2 regions of the Kitasatospora sp. NPDC101447 genome follow, and region 2 is predicted to be linked to the other one. Evidence: predicted binding sites of a transcription regulator. Region 2 holds the regulator's gene; the other holds the start of a gene.
The links. Region 2 encodes HspR, which represses chaperone genes until heat shock. Its sites were predicted from a motif close to TTGAGNNNNNNNNNCTCAA; they were not measured.
Positions count from the first base shown of each region.

Region 1: the regulator HspR is predicted to act here: its motif matches at 1,486-1,504, upstream of lon (endopeptidase La).

Region 1 is NZ_JBIWNL010000004.1:249,293-254,344, forward strand. Features, by position in the region: gene ACIRST_RS08180 (rhomboid-like protein) at 406-1,176, shown strand; gene lon (endopeptidase La) at 1,527-3,938, shown strand; gene ACIRST_RS08190 (GtrA family protein) at 3,994-4,560, shown strand; gene ACIRST_RS08195 (ROK family protein) at 4,578-5,052, shown strand, end outside.
Region 2 is NZ_JBIWNL010000025.1:50,682-55,733, reverse strand. Features, by position in the region: gene dnaJ (molecular chaperone DnaJ) at 128-1,294, shown strand; gene ACIRST_RS28975 (heat shock protein transcriptional repressor HspR) at 1,302-1,841, shown strand; gene ACIRST_RS28970 (helix-turn-helix domain-containing protein) at 2,024-3,013, shown strand; gene ACIRST_RS28965 (hypothetical protein) at 3,586-4,203, shown strand; gene ACIRST_RS28960 (LuxR C-terminal-related transcriptional regulator) at 4,550-5,052, opposite strand, start outside.

The DNA of each region.
Region 1 (5,052 bases), on a different contig from region 2:
ACTTCGCAGCGTACGGACAACGGATGCTTTCCGGCAGGTGGACCGGACGTTTCCGGCCCGTGGGCCGGCTGTTCGGGCCGCCCGCTGACCCACTGCACGAGTGGGCACGGGCCGATACCTTACCCGGCGAATTTTCACTGCGTAACGGTACGTATGCAGTCGAGTTGACGCCAAGTCGCCGGTCAGAGGCCCTACTGACGCGTCAATCGAAACAAGGTCTGGACCAATGTCGGGAATCCGGCGCTCCGCCGAGGCGGCGGTCTTCACGGGCTTTTCCCAGCTGCCTCCCAGAACCTCGACGTACCGTGGCCACGACAACACCCGTCCGGGCGGAACCCGCGGTGCGTGCCGGTACGTTGGGCACGGGGAGTGAGCCGGCGGCTACGGGTGCGGAGCGGAGGCGGCATGGCGGGTCTGCGGCGGGACGCCGACGGCTGCGCGCCCGCGGGAGCGCCGTACGGGATGCTCCGGTACGGGCTGCGCACCGGCGTCGTGCGGTGGCTGCTGGAACGCGTGCCGACACCCCGGCGCAACCCCTTCACCCTCGGGTACCTCGCCGTCGTGGGAGCCACCACGACCTTCGCCGGGCTCGCGGACCCGGAACTCGTGCAGCGCCTGCAGGAGGCCTCCAGCTCGGACGGCCACAACCTGCTCCAGCATCCCGTCCGGGCCCTCGTCCTGAGCGGGTTCTGGGTGGCCGGCGAGGTGTGGATGCCGTACCTGTGGGGATTCGCCTTCACCCTCGCGCCGCTGGAGCGCAAGGTCGGGCCGGCCCGGGCGGCGGCGGTCTTCGCGGCCGGGCACGTCGCGGCCACGCTGCTCTCCCAGGGCGTGGTGATCCTCGCGGTGGAGACCGGGCGGATGGCGCCCGAGGCGATGGACCACCTGGACATCGGGGTCAGCTACGGCGTGCTCGCCTGCCTGGGCGCGGTGGCCGGGCTGCTCTCCTGGCCCGGGCGGCTGCTCGCGCTGGGCGGCGCCGGGCTGATGATCGCCGAGCAGATCGCCTCCGACAAGGACGTGGTCACCGCGGTGGGGCACCCGGCGGCGGTGCTCACCGGGGTGGCGCTCTGGCGCTGGCTGCGGCGCATCGAACGGCGCCCGCCCCGGTCCCGCACCGCGACGGTCGGCGCCGCGCCCGCGCGCGGCGGGGCGCGCGTGCGGACCGCGCGCTGAGGCTCGCGCGCCGAGGTTCGCGCCGAGGTCGGCGCACCGGCATTCACGTGCGGGCATTCACGCGCTGACGTTCACGCGCTGCCATTCACTCGCTGCCGTTCACGTGCCGACGTTCGCGTGCTGACGTTCATGCGCCGGGGTTCGGGGGGCTGGGCTCCCTCGGCACGTCCAGGAATTCCCCAGATTCGACGGACGCTTCCCAGGTGCGCTTTTGACGGCCCGCCCGCGGCCCGCCCGCGCCGCCTTCCCGGCCGGATCGTGTTCGCTCACGGCGAACTGAACCCCGGGAACATCCGACCCCCGCCAAGCCTTAGTCAGGTCGACTCAAGTTCACTGACTGGGGAGAGATCATGGCATCGATGTCCACACCGCTCACCCTGCCCGTGCTGCCGCTCGACGACGAGGTCGTCCTGCCGGGCATGGTGGTCCCGCTGGACCTGAAGGACACCGAGGTGCGCGCCGCCGTCGAGGCCGCCCGCGCCGCGGCCGCCGGCGGCGGCAAGCCGCAGGTCCTGCTGGTCCCGCGGGTGGACGGCTCGTACGCGGCGGCCGGCACGCTGGCCGCCGTGGAGCAGGTCGGCCGGCTGGCCGACGGCCCGAACACCGCCGGCCAGCCGGTCGCGCTGGTGCGCGCCGTGCGCCGGCTCCGGATCGGCGTCGGCACCACCGGCCCCGGCGCCGCCCTCTGGGTGGAGACCACCCCGTTCCGGGAGTCCTCCGTGGGCACCCCGGTGGCCGGCCGGGCCGCCGAGCTGGTCAAGGAGTACAAGGCGCTGTCCACCCAGTGGCTGCGCAAGCGCGGCGCCTGGCAGATCGTGGACCGGGTCGCCCAGATCGAGGGCGTCGGCGAGCTCGCCGACAACATCGGCTACGCGCCCTTCGCCACCGCGGAGCAGAAGCTCAAGGTGCTCCTGGAGGCCGACCAGATCGCCCGCCTGGAGTACGCGCTGACCCTGCTGCGCGACCACCTCGCCGAGGAGGAGGTCAACGACACCATCCGCAAGGACGTCGAGGAGGGCGTGGCCAAGCAGCAGAAGGAGTTCCTGCTCCGCCGCCAGCTGGAGGCCGTCCGCAAGGAGCTCGCCGAGCTGAACGGCGAGCCGGCCGACGAGGAGGGCGACTACCGCGCCCGGGTCGAGGCCGCCGACCTCCCGGCGAACGTCCGCGAGGCCGCGCTCAAGGAGGTCGACAAGCTGGAGCGCGCCTCCGACCAGTCGCCCGAGGGCTCCTGGATCCGCACCTGGCTGGACACCGTCCTGGAGCTGCCCTGGAACGAGCGCACCGAGGACGCCTACGACATCGCCGGCGCCCGCGCGGTGCTGGACGCCGACCACGCCGGCCTGGCCGACGTGAAGGAGCGCATCGTCGAGTACCTGGCCGTCCGCAAGCGCCGGGCCGACCAGGGGCTCGGGCTGGTCGGCGGCCGCCGCGGCGGCGCGGTGCTGGCCCTGGTCGGGCCTCCCGGGGTCGGAAAGACCTCGCTCGGCGAGTCGGTGGCCCGCGCCATGGGCCGCACGTTCGTCCGGGTCGCGCTCGGCGGCGTCCGGGACGAGGCCGAGATCCGCGGCCACCGGCGCACCTACGTCGGCGCGCTGCCCGGCCGGCTGGTGCGGGCGATCAAGGAGGCCGGCTCGATGAACCCGGTCGTCCTGCTCGACGAGATCGACAAGGTCGGCTCCGACTACCGGGGGGACCCGGCCGCCGCCCTGCTGGAGGTGCTGGACCCGGCGCAGAACCACACCTTCCGGGACCACTACCTGGAGGTCGAGCTCGACCTCTCCGACGTCGTCTTCCTCGCCACCGCCAACGTGCTGGAGGCCATCCCCGAGGCGCTGCTCGACCGGATGGAGCTGGTCCGGCTGGACGGCTACACCGAGGACGAGAAGGTCGTCATCGCCCGCGACCACCTGCTCCCGCGCCAGCTGGAGAAGGCCGGCCTCGGCGGCGAGCAGGTCAGCGTCGACGAGACGGCGCTGCGCCGCCTCGCCGGGGAGTACACCCGCGAGGCGGGCGTCCGGAACCTGGAGCGCTCGATCGCCCGGGTGCTGCGCAAGATCGCCGCGCAGGCCGAGCTGGGCGAGCGCGAGCTGCCCGCCGCGGTCGGCGCAGAGGACCTGCGCGCCCTGATCGGCAGGCCGCACCACGTGCCGGAGTCCGCCCAGGAGCCGGCCGAACGCCGCACCGCCGTCCCCGGCGTGGCCACCGGCCTCGCGGTGACCGGTGCCGGCGGCGACGTCCTCTACATCGAGGCCTCGCTGGCCGACGCCGAGACCGGCGGCACCGGGCTGACCCTCACCGGGCAGCTGGGCGACGTGATGAAGGAGTCCGCGCACATCGCACTCTCCTTCCTGCGCTCGCGCGGCGCCGAGCTGGAACTGCCGGTCACCTCGCTGCGCGACCGCGGCGTGCACCTGCACGTCCCGGCCGGGGCCGTCCCCAAGGACGGGCCGAGCGCCGGCATCACCATGACCACGGCACTCGCCTCGCTGCTCTCCGGCCGCAAGGTGCGCACCGACGTGGCGATGACCGGCGAGGTGTCGCTGACCGGGCGGGTGCTGCCGATCGGCGGGGTGAAGCAGAAGCTGCTCGCCGCCGACCGGGCCGGGGTCACCACGGTGATCATCCCCAAGCGCAACGAGGCCGACCTGGACGACGTCCCGGCCGAGGTGCTGGAGCGGCTCACCGTCCACCCGGTGTCGGACGTCCGCGAGGTGCTGAAGCTGGCGCTGGAGCCGGCCGAGGTACTGGTGGCGGCCGCCTGATCCGCGGTTTCCGGTTCCAGGGGCCGACGGCATCTCCGCGTGCGAGACTGCGGAGATGCCGTCCCCCACGCAGCGCGCCCTGGCCCGGGTGCCGGACCGGCTGCGCCCCTTCCTGGTGCGCCACCGCCGGCTGGTGAAGTTCCTGCTGGTCGGGGGCACCTGCTTCGTGCTCACCATGGTGATCAACCTGGAGCTCAAGTTCACCGTGCTGCAGCACAAGCCGGTGGTCGCGCTGACCGTCGCGACCGTGATCGCCACCGTCGTCTCGTACGTGCTGAACCGCCGCTGGGCCTTCCGGGCCGGCGGCCGCCAGCGCGAGGCCCTGCTGTTCTTCCTGGTCAGCGCGGTGGCGATCGGCGTCAACGACGTGCCGCTGGCGATCTCGCGGTACGTGCTGGACCTGCGGGAGCCGTTCGTCAGCTCCTTCACCCAGGAGGTCGCGGACTTCCTCAGCGGCATGGTGGTCGGCACCTTCATCGCGATGCTGTTCCGCTTCTGGGCGATGCAGCGGTGGGTCTTCACCCGGCTCGCCGACCGTCCCGCGGCCGGACCCGGCCTGGTCGGGACGGTGTCCCCGGAACCCGGTTACGCTGCACCCGAGATGCCACGGGATGTGTCGTAGGGGGCGAGGTGAGCCTGATGCACGAACCGGACGGTGTCCGGACCGGGCCCGCCAGCCAGCAGGGCATGCGCCGGGCCAACCTGGCGCTGGTGCTCGGGGTGATCGCGCGCGGCCCGCGCTCCCGCGCCGAGGTGGCCGCCGAGACTGGACTGACCAGGGCCGCGGTCTCCTCGCTCGCCGAACAGCTGATCGCCGCCGGCCTGGTGGTCGAGGCGGGCCCCGCCGCGCCCAGCGGCAAGGTCGGCCGCCCCGGCACCGCGCTCGGACTCAACCCGCTCGGCCCCGGCGGACTCGGCGCCGAGATCGGCGTCCGCCACCTGGGCGCCTGCGTGGTCGACCTGCGCGGCGAGGTCCGCGCCTCGCGGCGCCGGGAGATCTCCAACCGCGGCCGGGAGCCCGCCGCCGTCATGGCCGACCTCGCACAGCTGCTGCGCGCGGTCGTCGCCGAGGCGGGCCTGCGCCCGGCCGGACTCACCCTGGCCGTGCCCGGAC
Region 2 (5,052 bases):
AACCAGTGCGCTGCGGAGTCGTGCGCCGGCCAGTACGGCGGCCGGCTCCGCAGCGCGCTGTCAACGGCGTTGCGTTCTGCTGCTGTTGACAGCACAGTGACGATGGACTCGGGAGGTGGCTCAAGCCGTGAGCGGTAAGGACTACGTGGAGAAGGACTACTACAAGGTCCTCGGCGTGCCCAAGGACGCCACCGCCACCGAGATCAAGAAGACCTACCGCAAGCTCGCGCGCGAGTTCCACCCCGACGCCAACAAGGGTGACAGCAAGGCCGAGGAGCGGTTCAAGGACATCTCCGAGGCGTACGACGTCCTCTCCGACGAGAAGCGCCGCAAGGAGTACGACGAGGCCCGCAGCCTCTTCGCCAACGGCGGCTTCCGGGCCGGCGGCGGCCCCGGCGGCACCGGCAGCTACAGCTTCGACTTCGGCGACCTCTTCAGCGGCAGCCAGGGCGGCGGCGCCGCCGGCGGCGGGCTCGGCGACGTCTTCGGCGGCCTGTTCAACCGCGGCGGCGGCACCCGGCAGGCCCAGCCGCGGCGCGGCGCCGACGTCGAGACCGAGGTGACCCTCTCCTTCGAGGAGGCGGTCGACGGCGCGACCGTCCCGCTGCGGATGACCAGCCAGGCCCCCTGCCGCACCTGCAACGGCACCGGCGCCAAGTCCGGCACCACCCCGCGGGTCTGTCCCACCTGCGTCGGCGCGGGCACCGTCAGCCGCGGCCAGGGCGCCTTCGCGCTCTCCGAGCCGTGCAAGGACTGCCGCGGCCGGGGCATGATCGTCGACGACCCGTGCACCGACTGCCACGGCAGCGGCCGGGCCAGCTCGGCCCGCACCATGCAGGTCCGCATCCCGGCCGGCGTCCACGCCGACCAGCGGATCCGGCTCAAGGGCAAGGGCGCCCAGGGCGAACGCGGCGGCCAGCCCGGCGACCTCTACGTCACCGTGCACGTCGACCCGCACCCGGTCTTCGGGCGCAAGGGCGACAACCTCACCGTGACCGTCCCGGTCACCTTCCCCGAGGCGGCCCTCGGCGCCACCATCGAAGTACCCACCCTCGGCGGGCCCTCCGTGAAGCTCAAGCTGCCCCCGGGCAGCGCCAACGGCCTCACCATGCGCGCCCGCGGGAAGGGCGCCACCCGCAAGGACGGCACCCGCGGCGACCTCCTCGTCACCGTCGAGGTCGTGGTCCCCCAGCACGTCAGCGGCGACGCGCTGGACGCCCTGGAGCAGTACCGCGAGGCCACCGCCTCCGACGATCCGCGAGCAGCCCTCTTCCGGGCGGCGAAGGGAGCGTGACGACCAGATGTCCCCGATGAATCCGATCAACCCGGTCAACCCCGGTGGCTCGATCGGCCCCGGCGTCGGCGAAGGCCTGCCCGGGGACGGCACCCGCCGCACCCGCCGGGCCCCCTCGGCCGCACCGCCGTACGTCCTCACCGAGGACACCCCGGTGTACGTCATCTCCGTGGCCGCCGAACTGTCCGGCCTGCACCCGCAGACCCTGCGCCAGTACGACCGCCTCGGCCTGGTCTGCCCCGACCGCACCGCCGGCCGCGGCCGCCGCTACTCGGCCCGCGACATCCAGCAGCTGCGCGAGGTCCAGCGGCTCTCCCAGGACGAAGGCATCAACCTGGCGGGCATCAAGCGGATCATCGAGCTGGAGAACCAGGTCACCGCCCTGCAGTCCCGCGTCGCGGAACTGGTCGACTCCCTGGAAGGCGCCGCAACCGCCCTCCAGCAGCGCGAGGCCGCCGTCCACGCCTCCTACCGCCGCGACCTCGTCCCGTACCAGCCGCCCACCCCCCAGTCCAGCGCCCTCGTCGTCTGGCGCCCCAAGCGCTGACCGACGGCCCCGCCCGGACACCGCCGCCGGCCCCCTCCTGTTCGGGGGGTGCCGGCGGCAACGCGTTGGTGAGAGAGTGCGGTCACAAAGCCTCTCCAGAGGACACACCAGGTCTGGCATGCTGTCGATTCAGCGTCGGTGCTGATGGGACACAGGTATCAGGTGACGGCAAGGAGTCGCGGATGAGTGAACGAGAGCAGCCCCTTGCCGCCGGCTTGACCGTCCTTTCGGCAGAAGCCCGCGAGCTGTATCTCGCCGTCATCCGAGGTGACGGCAGGCTGCCGTTGGGCTCCAATGTCGATCAGGACGGTGCTGCCCGGGACGAACTGGTCAGGATTGGCCTTCTCGTGCCCGACAGCGATGACCCGTCCATATTCGTGGCCGCCGACCCGACACAGCTCTCGACAAGTCTCAGTCATTCCTGGCAGCGCCAGGCGCTGGAGCTCCTGTCTCGCGCCGTATCTCTCCCCTCCGAACTTCAGGAGCTGGCCCGGGAATTCCACACCCCGAAGCAGCGCGGAGGGTCGATCGAGTATGTGCAGGGAAAGGCCCTGATTCGTCAGAGACTGGAACAGTTCAGAGAATCCGGACTGGAGGAGGCTTTGGCACTCCAGCCCGGGGGGCCGCGGCTTCCGGAACTGCTCGCCGGAATGATCGAACACGACCTGGAAACGCTGCGCAGTGGCACGGAGATGCGGACGATCTACCATGCCAGCACGCGGTACCACCAGCCGACCAGGGATTACGTGGCCACGCTTGCCCGAGCCGGCGGCCAGTACCGCACCCTTGACGAGCCCTATAACCGGCTCATCGTGATGAATCGACGGGTCGCCGTCATCCCGATCGTCGATGACATGAGCCTGGCCGCCTTCATATACGACCCGGCAGTCGTCAACTACCTCGCCGAGGAGGTTTTCGAGCGATGCTGGAGCCGGGCGCTGGAATTCGAGGGCGCCCGCACGGTGCCGCAACAGGTGGTGTCACGCCTGCGCCAGACGATCATTGACCAGATGCTTGAGGGCACGAACCACCGGGTCATCGCAAGACGCCTGGGGATCAGCGAGCGGACACTCGCGAGGCATATTGCCGAGATGCGCGACGACTACAAGGTCGACTCGCTGTTCCAACTCGGTTACGTCATCGGCCGAAAGTCCCAGGAACCTGCCGAATGACCGCCATGCCAATTTCAGGCCAGGATTGGTAAGGCTATTCAAGAGCTCCGGCAGGCGACCGAGTGCTCACGTGGCCGAGCTCACTGCCAGGAAATGTCGTCCGCGACGGTCACGGCAGCCCGAGCAGCGCTCGCACCAGGCGAGTCGACAGCATCCGTGAGAGAGCCGGCGCCAACCACAGCAGCGGCAACAGCCAACGAAAGCACAACCTTGCGGACAAACCGGCGCATGTCAGTCACGCCCCCACTCTCTCTGTCGAGAACCGCCACTAGAAGCGTCGAACAGGATAACGGCTGACCTAGTTCCACGCGAGAGGCAGGCCACTGTCTGCAGCTTGCGGACTGTGCGTCATCTCCCTGCCAGGCATCCAGATGACACTGGGCAACCCTGGACGCGGCGCTGCCCCGCGATGGACGATCAGTTCGCTCCCAATGGTCCGGCAAGCCGCCACACCTTGCCAATGTACCGTCAAATTATCCAGTCGTTCACCACCGTCATCACCGCACAGAGCAGCCCACATCCAACGCATCGCCGACGCGCACTCTCCCGATCGGCCTTTCCCCGGAGTCGACATGACCGAGCCCTACCTGCGTCACCACGACAGCCAGGCCCCCGAGGGTCGGCGTGCACGTGTGTTCCTGGCCGCGCCGCTGATGCGGCTCACCGGCCCGGCGGACAGCGTGGTGACGCTCGCCAGCCGGACGCGGCTGACGACGCTCCGCACCACGCTGCTCCGCAGCGGTGCCGCCGTGTACAGCGCGCACCACAGCGATGCCTGGACCATCTCCGGCCGCGCCCCGGAGCCCCGCGTTCCGTCCGACTTCCGCGCCCTGCAGTCCGCGGACCTGGTGTTCGCCTACGTGGGAGCGCCGCTCTCGGCCGGCGTGAGCCTGGAGCTGGGCTGGGCGTCGGCGCTGCGCAAGCCGATCGTCCTCCTCGTCGACGAGGCCATCACCCACAACCCGCTGATCGCCACCATCGAGCAGGTCGCCCCCGTCCTGCCGCTGGTCTTCGACGACACCTGGTCGCAGGAGGCCCTCAACCACACGGTCGAGACCGCCCTCGACTGGGCCGGCATGGCGCTCTCCCTGCGCGAGGGCTTCTGGACCGCCCCCGGCGAGCAGTTCAACGTCCCCCGGCAGCAGCCCCCGGTCCCCGGCTACTGGCCGACCGGCGCCGCCACCGGCTGAGCAGCGCTCACGCAGCCGGGCGGTGTGACCCTCGACCCTCCGCTCGCTCAGGCCCATCGGCACCGTCGGCACCATCGCAGGATCCGCCACCACGGCGGCGACCCCGTTGTCAGGGGTCGCCGGGATCAGCGCGACGGTGCGACCGAAAACCCGGGCCCGACGCGGCAACAGGAGGGCGCCGACCGGTGGATCCTGCTCGGCCGGGAAGTCAGGGCCTTGTGCGGACAGTCCCTGACGAACCGGGCGATCACAGGCCGGATCCGGTCGGCCCCCGCCCCCGAAAGCGTCCCGCCGGTCGACTCCCCTCCGGCGGGACGCCGCGCGGTGGGCCCGGGGCGGATCGAGCTCAGGCATCACGGGCGCCCCTCATCTGCCAGCCCAGCTGGAACAGGGTCTCGGCGTCGTGCAGCTCGCGCAGGCGGGCGATGTGGGCGGCGACCGTCCGCTCGCTCAGGCCCAGACGGCTCGCGATCGCCCGCTGCGTGAGCCCACGGGCGAGCATGCGGCCCACCCGCTCGTGCACAGCCGGCTCGGCTGTTCCCGTGACGAGAGCAGCCCAGTTCACTCCTTCGGCCAGTTGCCAGTGCAGTTCGAAGTCCCGCACCAGGAAGTCGACCACGGCCGGGTCTTCGATGACCGCCGCACTGCTGTTGTCAGGAGCTGCGGGAATCACGGCAACTGCTCGGCCGAAGATGAACAGCCGGGTGAAAGGCACGGGCAACACTCGAATGGCGACGCCGAGTTCGGTCACCGCTGCCGCGAAAGCAACGGTCGGCGTGTCCGACAGAACGGCCGCCTCGTAGATCACCCGCATGGTGCCGCCCTTCTCCAGGTGACGGCGGTCGGAGT